DNA from 3 places in the Enterococcus avium genome. Region 1 is predicted to be linked to each of the others. Evidence: riboswitches for the same ligand, from Rfam matches in the RefSeq annotation. Region 1 holds a riboswitch; each other region holds the start of a gene.
The links. Region 1 has a riboswitch for FMN ahead of AUF14_RS21645 (ECF transporter S component). Riboswitches for the same ligand answer to the same signal wherever they lie in the genome.
Positions count from the first base shown of each region.

Region 2: it holds a riboswitch for FMN, as region 1 does, so the genes downstream of both, ribD (bifunctional diaminohydroxyphosphoribosylaminopyrimidine deaminase/5-amino-6-(5-phosphoribosylamino)uracil reductase RibD) here and AUF14_RS21645 (ECF transporter S component) in region 1, are expected to answer to the same signal.
Region 3: it holds a riboswitch for FMN, as region 1 does, so the genes downstream of both, AUF14_RS07300 (ECF transporter S component) here and AUF14_RS21645 (ECF transporter S component) in region 1, are expected to answer to the same signal.

Region 1 is NZ_NBSL01000003.1:1,256,372-1,261,241, reverse strand. It holds gene xylB (xylulokinase) at 1-585, shown strand, start outside; gene AUF14_RS21660 (DUF2187 domain-containing protein) at 807-1,082, shown strand; gene AUF14_RS21655 (hypothetical protein) at 1,069-1,275, shown strand; gene AUF14_RS21650 (pyridoxamine 5'-phosphate oxidase family protein) at 1,401-1,856, opposite strand; gene AUF14_RS21645 (ECF transporter S component) at 1,857-2,456, opposite strand; FMN riboswitch at 2,586-2,700, opposite strand; gene AUF14_RS21640 (GNAT family N-acetyltransferase) at 2,821-3,249, opposite strand; gene AUF14_RS21635 (PspC domain-containing protein) at 3,532-3,813, shown strand; gene liaX (daptomycin-sensing surface protein LiaX) at 4,336-4,870, shown strand, end outside.
Region 2 is NZ_NBSL01000003.1:284,235-289,104, forward strand. It holds gene ribA (GTP cyclohydrolase II) at 1-655, opposite strand, end outside; gene AUF14_RS17045 (riboflavin synthase) at 648-1,250, opposite strand; gene ribD (bifunctional diaminohydroxyphosphoribosylaminopyrimidine deaminase/5-amino-6-(5-phosphoribosylamino)uracil reductase RibD) at 1,254-2,309, opposite strand; FMN riboswitch at 2,542-2,678, opposite strand; partial or broken gene AUF14_RS17055 (family 1 glycosylhydrolase) at 2,789-2,944, opposite strand; gene AUF14_RS17060 (PRD domain-containing protein) at 3,364-4,227, opposite strand; gene AUF14_RS17065 (glycoside hydrolase family 1 protein) at 4,251-4,870, opposite strand, start outside.
Region 3 is NZ_NBSL01000002.1:1,422,126-1,426,995, forward strand. It holds gene AUF14_RS07285 (RecQ family ATP-dependent DNA helicase) at 1-1,340, opposite strand, end outside; gene AUF14_RS07290 (helix-turn-helix domain-containing protein) at 1,331-2,317, opposite strand; gene AUF14_RS07295 (ferredoxin) at 2,346-2,555, shown strand; gene AUF14_RS07300 (ECF transporter S component) at 2,637-3,230, opposite strand; FMN riboswitch at 3,352-3,470, opposite strand; gene AUF14_RS07305 (pseudouridine synthase) at 3,539-4,255, opposite strand; gene scpB (SMC-Scp complex subunit ScpB) at 4,256-4,837, opposite strand; gene AUF14_RS07315 (segregation/condensation protein A) at 4,834-4,870, opposite strand, start outside.

The sequences.
Region 1 (4,870 bases):
GAAGAACAATTTGGGCAAACAGAACGGATCAACGCTGAAAAAAATGGAACGACTAGTTTTGAAGAAATGAATCTATTAGCTGAAAACATTAAAGCTGGGTCTGAAGGACTTGTTTTTCTGCCTTACATGGCGGGAGAACGATCGCCTATTTGGAATCCCAAAGCCAAAGGCGTTTACTACGGATTAGATTACAGCAAAACAAAAGATCATATGATTCGCGCAAGTATGGAAGGTGTCGCCTTTTCATTGAAGCATAATTTGGATGTCGCTGAGCAAGCGGGTACTGAAGTGAGTCGTTTGCGGGCGATGGGCGGCTCAGCCAATAGCCAGCTTTGGACTCAGATCAAGAGCGATGTGACCAATAAACCAATTGATGTACTTAATTCCGATACAGCGACTACTCTTGGCGCGGCGATGCTAGCGGGTGTGGCGGTGGGTGTTTATAAAGATTTTGAAGATGCTGTCGCAAAAACAGTACAAGTCAGAAGAAGCCATACCCCCAATTCCAATAATTCAGAAATTTATCGGAAGAATTATGAGTTATATCTGAAGCTGTATGAGCAGTTAAAGGGTGTCATGAAGTAATCGAAAAGAAGCAAACTGTAAACGCAGTTTGCTTCTTTTTTGTGGGTAATCAGTAATGCCATTCACAGTGTTCCTTGTATAAATAAAAGATTAATTTTTCATTAAATTTCCCTGAGTACACGCTTATCTATCGGTTAGAATAATAGTTAAGTAATGAATTGAAAGAGGCATTTATAGGCTGGAATTGGCTTCTTTTGAAAAGGCGAGGAGGACAGAGGTGGATGAGTTATGGTCAAACAATGGTGCCGAATAGTTTAATGGAGATTCGCGAAAATGAGTATAATTTGCAATTTAGTATAGGAGATAGAATTGATTTTCTTTTTAATGAAGATCGCTTCTTTTTATCTGGCACGATCATCAAGAAATATACGAATAGCTGTCTCGTTGATATCAGCAAGACGGTTGTGCTGTCGGAGAAGGAATTGGAATTTTATAATGGAAAAGTCGTGATCAATTACAAGAAAATCGAAGGAGTTAAATGGAATGAAAGAGCTTAGCTTTGAGGAATTAGAGTTACAGGTCCAAACGCTCTCATTTCAGATTGAAAGCTTGAAGAAGAATAGTGGGGTAAATAAAAAAACACTAAACGTTTTAGAAGCGGACTATCGACAGTATAAGAGCTTGTATGATGAAGCCGTGGGTAATCTAGCAGAAACGGTTTATCAAAATAACAGTTTTGGGGATTGGTAATGATCAACAATTTGCTGGTAAAGTCTTTTTGAATAATACTTAACGAACGTAAAGCCAAAAGACCATTTTACTTTCAAAATTGATAGTAAATAGTCATTTGGCTTTATTTTTGGATATATCAGTAACTAATCATACTGTTCAATCTCTGCTGTTTTCTGTTCAAAATCGATAAACAACTGGAATCCACGATCATCCTCATCCTGATCCCAGATCTCAACGAGTTTTGGCACGACTTCGATCAGGATTTCACTGTCTTTATGAGGATAAGCGTTGTAGCTTTTTTCCCAATATTTTTGATACAACGCTCGAAAGGAGTCATCCTCCTGATCAGCGACTAATCCATGATTAACCGCGATGCCTTCGATCTGAACACCCCAGTAGCAAATCGCCACCTGTGGATTCTCGATGAGTTGTTTGGTTTTACGAAAATTCTGATCGGTTTTAAACAAGATTTTGCCTTCATGAATAATGACACTGACGTTTCGTACCATGACGTGATCATTCAAACTGGTTGCTAAGGCCATAATCTTTTTTCGACCAAGTTTTTGATAAAATTGTTCAACAGCTGCTTGAAATTCCATTTATAAATACTCCCGTCTAAGAAAAATCGCACGCAAACGGTCTAGTGAGAAGTAGACGATTGCGGTCGTAACTCCGTATTTGAACAAGTTGAAGGGAACGATCCCGATAATTACAAGCTTCCAAACACTATCCACCATCGGATTGACTGCTTGCGTCATCGCGATGATCGCTTCCATCGACATCCCGTAAAGTTTGGTGTAAAAAGGAATGATGAAATACACATTTGAGAGGCACGCCACAAAGGTCACTAAGGCTGTTCCGGCCAGCATCCCTTTTAGAGCTGTTTTCTTGTTGGTCGACCGTTGATAAATCAAGCTGGCAGGCAAAATAAAACTAAGACTCAAAATAAAGTTTTGAATCTCGCCGGTGAACATTGAAGCAGTTCCGACTGTCGCCAGCTTGATCAAGAGCTTGATCAGCACGATAAAGATCCCCGAAACAGGCCCTAACAAAAATGTTCCTAACAATTCTGGAATACCTGCCAAATCAAAATCCATAAAGGGCGGCATAAACGGCAGCGGGAACTTGAAGAGCATCAGTACATAAGAGAGAGCACCAAAAATTGCGATCATGACTAGTTTTCTTGCAGTAAATTTCATTTCAACACACCTTTCTTAAAACATAAAAAAGAACCTTACAACAACATTTGCAAGGCACAGTCAAAGTAGAAAAAGGTGTAGTTGATTGATTCAAATAGGGTTTGTCATCTGAAGGATCAACAAACACACGCTTTTCTTCTTCCATCCAGACTGTACTGTCGGTCCCAGAATTGCACTGAGTCAGCCAAAAGGCTCGCGGACTATCACCGCCGGTCGGGAATTAAACCCTGCCCTGAAGAACTTATTGTGTTTATTTTCACATGGTTTCAGTGGAAATGCAAGCCTTTTTTTGGAATTCAAAGTAACTAGCTGAAGCCTGCATTACATAAGTTTTAGAAAAGTATCATACAAGAACGGATCTAAATCATTGATATATCATGTTCCAATAAGCATCTGGCACATTTATTTCTCGAACTTTTTTCCAGCCTTCCTTTTCATAAAAAGCCAATGCGGAAGTGTTCCGTGACAAACATTTCAGTTTCATTGGTAACTCTAAGTGGTGCTTCGCTTCTTCCAAAAGCAGATGACCAGCTCCTTGTCCTTTGTAGTGGACATCAACAAATAGGCAATGAATGAAGTTATCTGGAACATATAAAGAAATAAAGCCAATGACTGTTTCTTCGACTTCTGCAACGAAGACAAGTTCAGCCTCCGTGTCACGATCGAAATCTTCTAAATGCATCAACTCGGGATCATCCCAATAAAAGGTTGTACGCCGACTTTCTAGATATAATTGTCTAAGTCTTGGCTTATCTTGAAGGGTCATTTCACGAATGTGAATCAAGTACATCATCCTTTCTATAAACTATCTTGAAAATAAGAAATTCCCAAACTTACTTTAGCATATTATAGTGGAAAGTTTGAATGATTTTGGTCTCTAATTGCTGATAAATAGAAGAACTAGAAAAACTCCGACCAAATAACTAGATGAAAAATACACCTTTCGCCCTATGACGAATCAAAGAAGATTGAGCATAATATAGACATAAGATAAAAACACATCGCGAGTGGGAAAAACAAAATACATTCAAATCGGGTTCCAAAAAAGTGTTTTTGGGAAAAGGAGAAAATTAAAATGGAAAAATTGACGAAATCACAAAACAATCGAGTATTAACAGGGACGTTAGCCGGAATTGCGGACTATTTTGGAATTGATCCTACGACTGTACGTGTCATCTTTGTCTTCCTAAGCTTTTTCTTAGAAGGCGCACCAATTCTACTTTATCTATTGCTTATGCTGCTTGTTCCTAAAGCAGAAACTGAGAGCCGAGCGTACCAACAACCCTATGAATCTTCAACTGGTAATCAAGCCAAACAAGCCGAAACAGTTGCAGACGATACATGGAGCGATTTCTAATTAGAAAAACAACGCTTAAATCTTAAGCTTAAAATATAAATCCGAAGAGTGAACTGACAAAAACAGTTCACTCTTTTTGTCAGTCCGACTTTTCGCAGTTTATTAGGTGTAAAAAAGGATCAAGAATTTTATTCTAAAACGTTTGAAAATGTGTAGTCGGAGGATATGCGAAGCGAAAATATCCTCATTTTTCTGGTTTTTAGAAAAATGAAGTCACTAAAATGAGCTAGCTGCGAGTCAAACTTTTGCAGTTTGTTTGGTTCAAGTGAAGAACAGACATCTCACTTGAATTATTGATTGAGTAATATAGTTTGAACGTATGCGTGACGAGAATAAAATGAATTTTTTCAATTGAAACGAATTAGCTACGAGTCAAATTTTTTGCAATTTCTACTTTTTAGAAAACGAACTAACAGCAATAATGAAAATTATTCTTTGAAATATAGTCCTTTCGACCCATGACGTGGTGACGAGGGTTGTGCATAATAGACTCATAGAACATTTCGTCGAGGAGAGATTATCATGAACGAACGACAAAAAATTTTAGAATCTATCAAAAAAGGAATATTATCGCCAGAGGAAGGCTTGGATTTATTAGAGAGTCTTGGTTTAAATGAAGAAACAACATCAGAAACAGCATCAAAGACTGAAGAAAAACCAATAGTTGAAGAGTCATCAGAAACTGAAATATTAGAAGAACCCGTAAATAAACCAGAACACGAAGAAACATTCCAGCAAGAGATTGAGCCTGAACCAGAACTCGAATCAGACGGCTTTATGGAATCTGTTGAAGATGAAAAAAACACAGAGATGGAAGAGAACTCAGAATTCGAGAACGAAGAAACAATTAATGAAGGATCTGAACGGGAGCTAACAGACGACGAATATCTGGATCAGTCAGCATTCGAAGAGCTAGCAGAGGCCGAAACGGAATTGGAGCTAGAACTAGAACCAGAAACACCAGATGTAGAAATATCAGAAAAGCCGCAGCCTTCTGACAGTGTATCCAGCATGATTGATGAATGGGAAAATAAGGAGCCAGAACCAAAAGAAAAAG
Region 2 (4,870 bases), 970 kb from region 1:
ATGTTAATTCAAAGGACCCGTATTCAGTTGGAAGCTGAACCGTCGTCCTGCCTTGTGCTGTCAGATAGAGCGTTAGTTCTTCCACTGTGATCATTGGCAGCTGCCATTCTGCTGCTAGTTTTTCCAGCTGTGGACGGCGGGCCATAGAGCCATCGGCATTTAAAATCTCACAAATATAGGCCGCTTCACTTTGATTCGTCATTTTCGCCAAGTCTAACGCGGCTTCAGTATGTCCTCTTCGCACAAGCACGCCTCCAGCTTTCCCAATCAGAGGGAAAATATGCCCCGGTTTGTTAAAATCTGTTCCTTTTGCCTGGGGATCGGCTAGTGCTTTGATTGTTTTTGCTCGTTCATCCGCTGAAATCCCAGTTGTCGTTGACTGATGATCAACACTTACGGTAAAGGCTGTCCCGAAGCTGTCGGTATTTCTTTCGACCATCTCAGAAAGCTGCAATCGTTGAGCAATTTTTTCGGAGATCGGTGCACAGATCAATCCTCGAGCATGTTTTGTCATGAAGTTGACCGTTTCAGTAGTCGCTAGATTTGCAATTCCTACTAAATCTCCTTCTGCTTCACGATCGTCATCATCTGCTACAATCACAAGTTGACCCTTTTTTAACTGTTCAATGGCGGCTTCGATTTTTTCTCTATTCATACGACGTGTCCTTTCTTTGGGCTTTGACATATTTTCCTAACAAATCCGTTTCAATATTGACCAATTCTCCTCGCTGTAAACTCCCCAAATTGGTTTGATCCTTCGAGTGGGGAATCAGGCTCACAGAAAACAGGCGATTCGTGGCTTCTGTTACGGTCAGGCTTACACCATTAATTGCTATCGAGCCTTGAGAAATAATTTCACCAGTCAATTCTCTTGGGTAGTCAAACGTTAAAATCAAGGCATTTTCTAACACTCTTTTTTCGACTAAGCGGGTCGTTGTGTCGATGTGTCCAGCGACAAAATGACCTTCAATTCGACCGTTGAAGGCTAACGCACGTTCCAAATTTACTTCGTCAGAAACTTTTGCCTTTGAAAAAGACGTTCGTTGATACGTTTCTGGCATAATTTCAACCGTAAATTCCTGCTCTGATTTTTTGACAGCGGTCAAGCACACACCATTGATCGCCATACTATCGCCAATCTGATAATCTGCTAGTAGTTTTTTAGACGCTCGGCAGGTTAACAGAATGGTCCTTCCACGAGGAATGATTCGTGTCAGTTTGCCCTTTTCCTGAATAAGTCCTGTAAACATCTGCTACACTCTCCTTCCGGCGATTCGAATGTCTGATCCCAATTGTTCAATTGATATGTCGCTTAGTGCAGTCACCTGCTCCACTAAGCGTGTGCCGGTAAAACTAGCTGTGCCATTCCCGCCGATAATTTTCGGCGCAAGATAGGTAACCAGCTCATCCCAATAGCCGCTTGCTAAAAAGGCATCATGGATAGCAGCACCGCCTTCAACATAAAGGGATTGAAGGTTTCTTTTGGTTAATTCTGTCACAACAAAAGACAGGGAAAGAGCCTGATTTCGAATGACTTCGACATGCTCAGGCAGAGGAATCTCTTCATCCCTTTCGGTGAAAATGAGCACCGGACTGCTGTCAGCTTGAAAAAGTGCGAGTTCCTTATGGGCCAATACTTCTCCTTTTCGATCCAAGACCACTCGGTAAGGAGGAAATTTATCTTCGTCGGTCGTTCCTAAGGTTGGATTGTCGATCAAAGCGGTTTGACTTCCAATCAAAATCGCTTGATAATCCCCCCGTTCTTTACGAACTCGTTCCCATGCTTCTTCTCCTGTTAAGGGTGTTCTTTGACCAGCTAACGCAATTTTCCCATCTAAGGTCATGGCCTGCTTCAACGTGATAAACGGCCGTTGCTGCTCATGATAAAAATTGTAATGACGATTCAGACTTCGAACCTCCTCCTCTAAAACCCCTGTAACCACCTCAAGCCCTTGCTCTTCTAAATACTGTTTTCCCTTTCCTGCCACGAGGGGATTCGGATCAAGTTGTCCGATGACTACCCGTTTGATCCCACTTTCTAGAATTGCTTGGGTACATGGCGGCTGCTTGCCATAGTGATGACACGGTTCCAGCGTGACATAGAGTGTTGAATTTAATAGTTTTTCGGGAGTTTCACATGATGTCAGCGCATTTTTTTCAGCATGAGGCTGACTATAAGCTAAGTGCGCGCCTTTTGCGATCACCTGATCATCTTTGACAATCACTGCGCCAACTAAGGGGTTCGTAAAGGTTTTGCCTTTGCCCTTTAACGCTTCCTTGATCGCAAGCCGCATAAATTTTTCATGCATACCAATTCCTCCTTTCCAAACAGCTATTTCGCTTTATCGTATTATTTTTTTCAAAAAACGGGAAAAATAATTCTATTCTCGTTACGCATAGCATTTTTCTAACCTGCTGAAGCAGGAAGAAAAACTGCCAAAAAAAAGACCTCGTGTAAGCACATACACGAGGCCGTAACAGATAAACTCAAAGAAACCATAATGAAAAAAGGATAGACCTTCCCCATCATATTTCAGATAAGTTTTTCTTCTCCCATCCAGACTTTAACTGTCGGTTCCAGACTCACACTGGATCAACCGCAAAAAATGCGGGTCACGGACTTCAAGGCACGCCTTGTCACCGTCGGTCGGGAATTACACCCTGCCCCGAAGAATACTATTCAATTCACGAAAAATACTACTATTCTTTTTTTGAATCGTCAACAGAATAATTTTAAAATAACAAAAAACATCAATTATAATCTCTAGAAAAACAGATCATTAAACCGTTATTTTAAATTCTCTCCGTTACTTGCTATCACCTGCTTATACCAGTCAAATGATTTCTTCTTGCTGCGTTTTAACGATCCCCTTCCTTGGTCATCACGATCCACATAAATAAACCCATAGCGTTTACTCATTTCACCAGTTCCCGCAGAAATTAACCTTTGCTTCCAAGTCAACTATTCTAAGTTCCTTAGCAGATACAATGAACTATCTTAAGAAGACGGATTGCAATGAGATTTATGATCTAATTGACCGTTGTGAGAAAATGTATATCATTAGCCGTTAGTGCGTAATATTTATTCCATTCAGAATAATTCTATTCAAGATTATTCTATATGGAATTATCTTTAGTATTTCATTTGATTGTCGTTTCCTAAGTGCCAACCTACAAGAGCTAAAACTTTGCAATATGAACTGACTCTGTTGGGGAAGATCATTTACTTGACGGAAATGTTTCACTATAAAAATACAGAAAATCGTGATTCAACTACCACTTCCGATAGTTGAACCACGATTAATTTGTTTCTCTGATCTAGAATTGATCAACGATTTTTCCCAAACAATCCATTTAGTTATTTCAAATACTTTTTTCCCTTTCTCGTTCCTGTTCCTCCACAATTCGATGAAGATGGACGAGTAAATAGATTTTCTCTTGTTTTGTGATATCCAAGCCGTATTCCTTAGAGATAAAAATTTCAAAGGCTCTGATAATAGCAACTTCTTTGGTCATTTTTACGGCTAACGTTTGGTACAGCTCTTCCTTATCCTCATCAGGAAAGAGATTTCCCTCATAGACTCGTTCACTGAAATAGTTTAGATGGGTCAAAAAGCGAGAATAAGTAAAGGTATCACGGTTTATTTTTCCGCCTACGATTCTTTGAACGATTTTTTCAAAATTATTCATCAGTTTGGTAATACTCTGATCTCTCTGATGGGAGGAAGATTCCAGCTTGGCGTTAACAAAATGAAGTCCAATGGCTGTAGCTTCACTATCTGGTAGTTGAATTTGAAGCTCTTTGTTTATTAAATCCACTGCATACCTGCCGATACGATATTCATTTTTGTGGTAGAGCATCACATCAGGATAATTGAAGTTTTCACCTACGTTTCCCTCCTTGAGACGCTTTACGACAAATGAGATATGATCGGATAAAGACAAATAGAGGTAGTCTTTTACCTCTATTTGATAGCTGGTAGCGGCATGATCGATAATCTTTTTCACCAAGTTTATATAGGTATCATCCAGGGTGCTGGCTAATTGAACAAAGTTGGTTAGCATTTTGTTATCTGTTAAAATAAACACCTTTTCGATTTCATCGTCTTGTATTTCATGACCGATCGCTTTGTTATACCCAATGCCCTTTCCCATTAAAATGCATTCAGTCCCTGCTTCATCTAAGGCTAAAACGAGAGAATTATTCATCACTTTTAGCACCTGCATTGGCTCACCGCCTTATCTTTTCTCTAATCTGTCAGCCCGTGATTTTGAATCACGTTTTGATACCAATAAAAACTATCCTTAGGAATTCGTCTTAAATCCTTTAAATCGTGATCCGCTCTATTTACATAAATAAATCCATAACGCTTCTTAAAGCCTTGATGGGAACTTAATATGTCCATCACTGACCACGGACAATAACCGAATAATTCAACTCCGTCTTGAATCGCATCATAACAAGCTGCAATGTGATCGCGAAGATAATCAATTCGATATTGGTCATGAATTTTTCCATCCTCAGTCAACACATCCGCTGTCCCTAATCCATTTTCAGTAATAATCAACGGTAATCGGAATTGACGATAATACTCATTCAGGACCAGCCGTAACCCCATTGGATCAATTTGTGCACCGTATTCTGTAGCGATTAAATGTTGGTTTTTCTCCACTCGGAAGTATCCATACAGATCAAAATCAACATCTTTTTCCCGGGTTCCGAATGGGTGCGTTTCATCAGCTGGCAAATAGCTAGCTACGAGTGTCCGATAGTAATTCAGCGCAATAAAATCTGGTTTTGCCGCATTAAGAATCGTTTTATCTTCCGGTAGTATAACTGGTGCAATGCCTGCCTTTTCTAAATAAGTTT
Region 3 (4,870 bases), on a different contig from region 1:
TGGGCCTCACTGTTTAACTGTTTCACTGGTTTCGCCTTCAATAAAGCACCATCATTATCGCAGCAATTATGATTTTCCCCAGCGGATGTTTCACCAAAATAAGCGATCAAAAAAGCTCGACGACATTCCTTTGTCGAAATATAATCCAACATTTTTTGTAGTTGAATTTTTTTAGTCTTACCTCGTTGGCTTAATAAATCCATTAAGCGAGAGCTTTCGTTGGGGAAAAATTGCTCCCATTTTTTTATTAACGGATCCTCAAAGACCAAATCAGTCATTCGTTGCTTGATCTCAAATAATTTTTTGGATTGATCGGTTTGCTCCTGAAGAAAATGATGAATATACTCATCACCTGCTTCATATAACAAAATTGCTTGACTTGGCTGACCATCTCTACCGGCACGACCAACCTCTTGTAAATAATTCTCTGGCGAATCTGGCAAATCATAATGAATTACAAAGCGAATATTTTCTTTGTTAATCCCCATACCAAATGCATTCGTTGCAATCAAAATCCGTAAATCGTCTGCTAAAAATTGCTGCTGAAGCATTCGTCGTTCTTGACCGCTTAAACCACCATGATAATAGGCAATCGCGTGCTGGTGTTTAAACGTTTGATACAGTTCTTCAACTTTTTTTCGAGTAGCACAATAAATAATACCGGAACCCTCTAAGGTCGTTATCAGTTCTTGTAGCTTTTCCAATTTAGTCTTTTGGTAGACAAAGTAACTGATATTAGGACGGTCAACAGAAAAAATAAATTCCTTTGCTTGATTTTCTCTAAACAATAGCCTTTGAATATCCATTCGAACTGCCGGTGTAGCCGTTGCTGTCAATGCCAAAACTAAAGGGCCGCCAATGAATTTAATACCATCGGCTATTTTCAGATATTCTGGTCGAAAATCGATTCCCCACTGAGAGATACAATGAGCTTCATCCACCACGATCAACGCTAATCTTGCAGCCTGTAAAGCCTTTTGGACCTCGCTACTCAAAAACATTTCTGGACTCATGAAAATAAATTTATAATGGTGAATTTCACTTAAAATCCATTGCTTCTCCCAAGAAGAAAGCAAGCTATTGAGCGCCACAGCTCTTTTTTCGCCAAGTCGCTGTAACTGAGCTACTTGGTCCTCCATTAAAGAAATAAGCGGTGAAATAATGATTACTGTCCCATCTATTAAATAACCAGGCAGTTGATAACACAATGATTTGCCAGTTCCTGTCGGCAACATTCCTAACACTGATTCTCCATTTAGGATCGTCTCAATAATTTCCTGCTGGCCAGGTCTGAACTGATCATGATGAAATTTTTCTCTTAATAATTGTGTTAAGTCCATTGTTTTTCCCTCAAATAATAAATTTGTGACAAACGAAAATTTAAATACGGTATGTCATACTCTTGGTATCGTTGATCTAGTACCTCTTCACTGCTTAACTGGTTAAATTCAAGCAGCTCGAATCGTTCAAAGGGAAATGCTTTCTCTAACAAAGCCCATTCAATAAAATGATCATTAATCGTACCTTGCTTTAAATGTCGAAGTCGTAAAATTTCAGCTTCTGTTTTACCAGCTAGAAAGTATTCTCTGGTTTTCAACATACTTTTATTAAGATTCTGCTGATCCAACGCTGATAATAATCTAGCCAGCTCTCCTTTTTTTACCTGAGCCAAAAAAAGATCAATTGCATGCTGTCGAAAAAGTTGATTCCATGGAGCATTTTGGTATTTTTCAGGTAATAATTGAAAGGCTGTCTTCCCTTGAAAATCATAGCCAGAAAACTGATTAGCTAAAAAATCAGCTTCTTCGGAAGGCAGTTGTTGAAAAATCGTCAGTAATTCTTGCTGGAAGTGTTTGACTAAATTTGGCCCAGAACCCACCAACCATTTTTTGATCTGCTGTAAATAGAAAGGTCGATTTTCAATTGGTATGTATTCTTTTTTACCATAAGATAAATGACTAATGACCTGCACCGCAAATAGAAGCAGTTGCCAAGAATTCTCCCGTGTGCGACCATAACGTAAATTATCCAATCCATTAAGATCATACTTTCTTTCAGCTAATTGCCTCTTGCCTCGAGAGGTCAGCATCCCAAAGCCTTTATCGATGATAATCCAATCAGCAGCAACTAATTTCTTAAGTTCTCTCTGAAAGTCAGCATCCTGTAAATTTGGCAGCGCTCCTAAATAAATTAAATTATGATAAAAAAAACCGTGCAGCAAGACAGAACTTGTTCGCTTTCCAACCAATAAATGATACAAAGTCGAGGTTCTTATCTTGTAGCCAGATTGAAATAACGTTAGAATAAAAAAAGTCATAGTAAAATCTCCTGTGGAAGGTGAAAAAATGAAATGCGAAATCATTCCTGAGCGCTGTATCGCTTGCGGGTTATGCCAAACGATCGCTCCAGAAATATTTGATTATACTGACGACGGTCTCGTCCTATTTGTTGGAGAGCCTGAAGCCAATCACGAGTTTATCCCTGAAGATCAACAAGCGGCGGTTATTCAGTCAGCCAAACGATGCCCGTCTCATGCTATCTTATATCAAAATTAATGATAACATACTTTAAAAAAAGTACACGAAAACAAGCAAATTTCAAAAAAATCTCAGACAAAATTGTCTGAGATTTTTTAACTAAACTGAATGATGTTGCGAGGTCATCGTCTTTTTCGATAACCACGGTAATAACTTGGCGTGTAAGACTAAGAAAACAACGCTAACAGATATACCTTTAAGAATATTGAATGGAACAATCCCTACTAAAATATAGCGTCCTAATCCCATTCCTAGCATTTGTCCGGCTGAAAGTCCAAATGCCTTCAAATAAAGCGGCGTAATCACAAAGTAATTTGCAATACTCATAAAAATCGTCATCGCCAAGATACCTAATCCTAAACCTAAAATCCGTTTCGAAGTTGTTCTTTTTCTAAACATTAGAAAAATCGGTAAGGTATATAAAGTTGAGGCGAAGAAACTAGCAAAGTCTCCAATTAAATTATCGATCGAAAAACCGGTCATTGTCAAATGCAGCAATGAACGAATAAAAGCTGTTGCAATCCCCGTTAATGGTCCAAAGATAAACATATTAATCAACACTGGAATATCGCTAAAGTCTAACTTTAGAAAAGGAAACATAGGGAGAATGGGGAATGCGATAAGTTGTAAAATTAATCCCATTGCTGCTGCCACTGCCACTGCCGTCATTTTTTGTAACCGTAAGTTCTTCATATGAAATCCTCCGTTTCGGAATCATCTTCAACGAACCATTTGAGCCAGACCTTGACACAAAAAAACTCTATGCTTCAGAAAAAAGCATAGAGTTACTTGAATACAATCTCACTCAAATAAGCTCTATCTTCTTTATCCAGACTGTACTGTCGGTATCGGAATCTCACCGATTCGGCTGCTTGCGCAGTTCGCGGACTATCACCGCCGGTCGGGATTTTCACCCTGCCCCTGAAGACGAACCATAAATTATTTTTTTATTGTGAATTAACTATAACAAGTTTACTTTCAAAAAACAAGTAAATGATTTTCTATTTTGACTGATTCAACAACGTATTGATTTCTTTTGTATTTAAACGACGATACTCTCCAGGACGCAATCCATGTAAAGTTAAATCACCATAACGTTCTCGCTTTAATTTCTGAACCGGCAAACCAACTGCTGCTAACATGTTTTTGACTTGGTGGTTTCGGCCTTCGTGGATCGTTAATTCAACGATACTTGTTTCGGCTTTTTTATCTGCTGAAAGGATTTCAAAACGAGCCGGTGCTGTTTTCTTTCCCTCAATGCGGATACCTTTGGTCAATGGTAAAAGAGCTCTTTTCTCTGCGTATCCTTTTACTTTAGCTACATACACCTTGTCGATTTGGTGCTTTGGATGAGCTAATCGTTGTGAAAAGTCACCATCATTCGTAAGAATTAAAATACCCGACGTATCATAATCCAAACGTCCCACAGGATAAATTCTTTCTGGAACAGCTGCAAAATAGTCTGTCACAACTTTTCGGTTTTTATCATCACTAACGGCTGAGATTACACCGCGAGGCTTATAAAATAAATAATACACGGGCTCCTCTTGATAGATTGGTACACCATCAACTTCGACAATATCTTTCTTACCTACTTTTGTTCCAAGCTCCTTTATAACCTCACCATTTACTTTAACCCGACCGCCAGTAATATACTCTTCAGCTTTGCGACGCGATGCAATTCCTGCGTGGGCGATAACCTTTTGTAATCTTTCCATTTATTGTCCATCCTCTTCTTTAAAGCGATCATAAAATAAATCTAATGGTTCATCCTCATCAGCTAGATCTGCTTCCATCTTTTGTACATCCGGCAGTTCTTCCATATCTTTTAATCCAAAATAGTCCATGAAATAAGCGCTGGTTCCATATAAAATTGCACGACCCGGACCATCAACACGCCCTTTTTCTTCGATCAGCTGTCGTGCTACTAATGTTTGAACTGCTCCGCTTGATTGCACCCCGCGCAGTTCATCAATTTCTGATCGTGTCACTGGCTGTTTGTAAGCAATGATCGAAAGTGTTTCAAGAGCTGCTTGACTTAAACGGTTAGCCATTGGAGAACGTGCAAATTCTTTTAACAAAGGAGCAAACTCCTTTTTCGTGCTTAAAACAAAGTGATTTCCAACCTCTAACAGGGTTAATGCGGAAGCAGCATTCGTTTCATATGATTCCTTCAGATCTATAATGTTTTGATAGATTTCCGGAGTAGGGCGTTTTAAAGTAAAGGCCAGTTCTTCTAAACTAATCCCTTCTTCACCTACCACAAAAAGCATCGCTTCAATCTGGCTTAATTGATTCATACAATTACTCCTTTAAAAATCAAAATTGGTGCG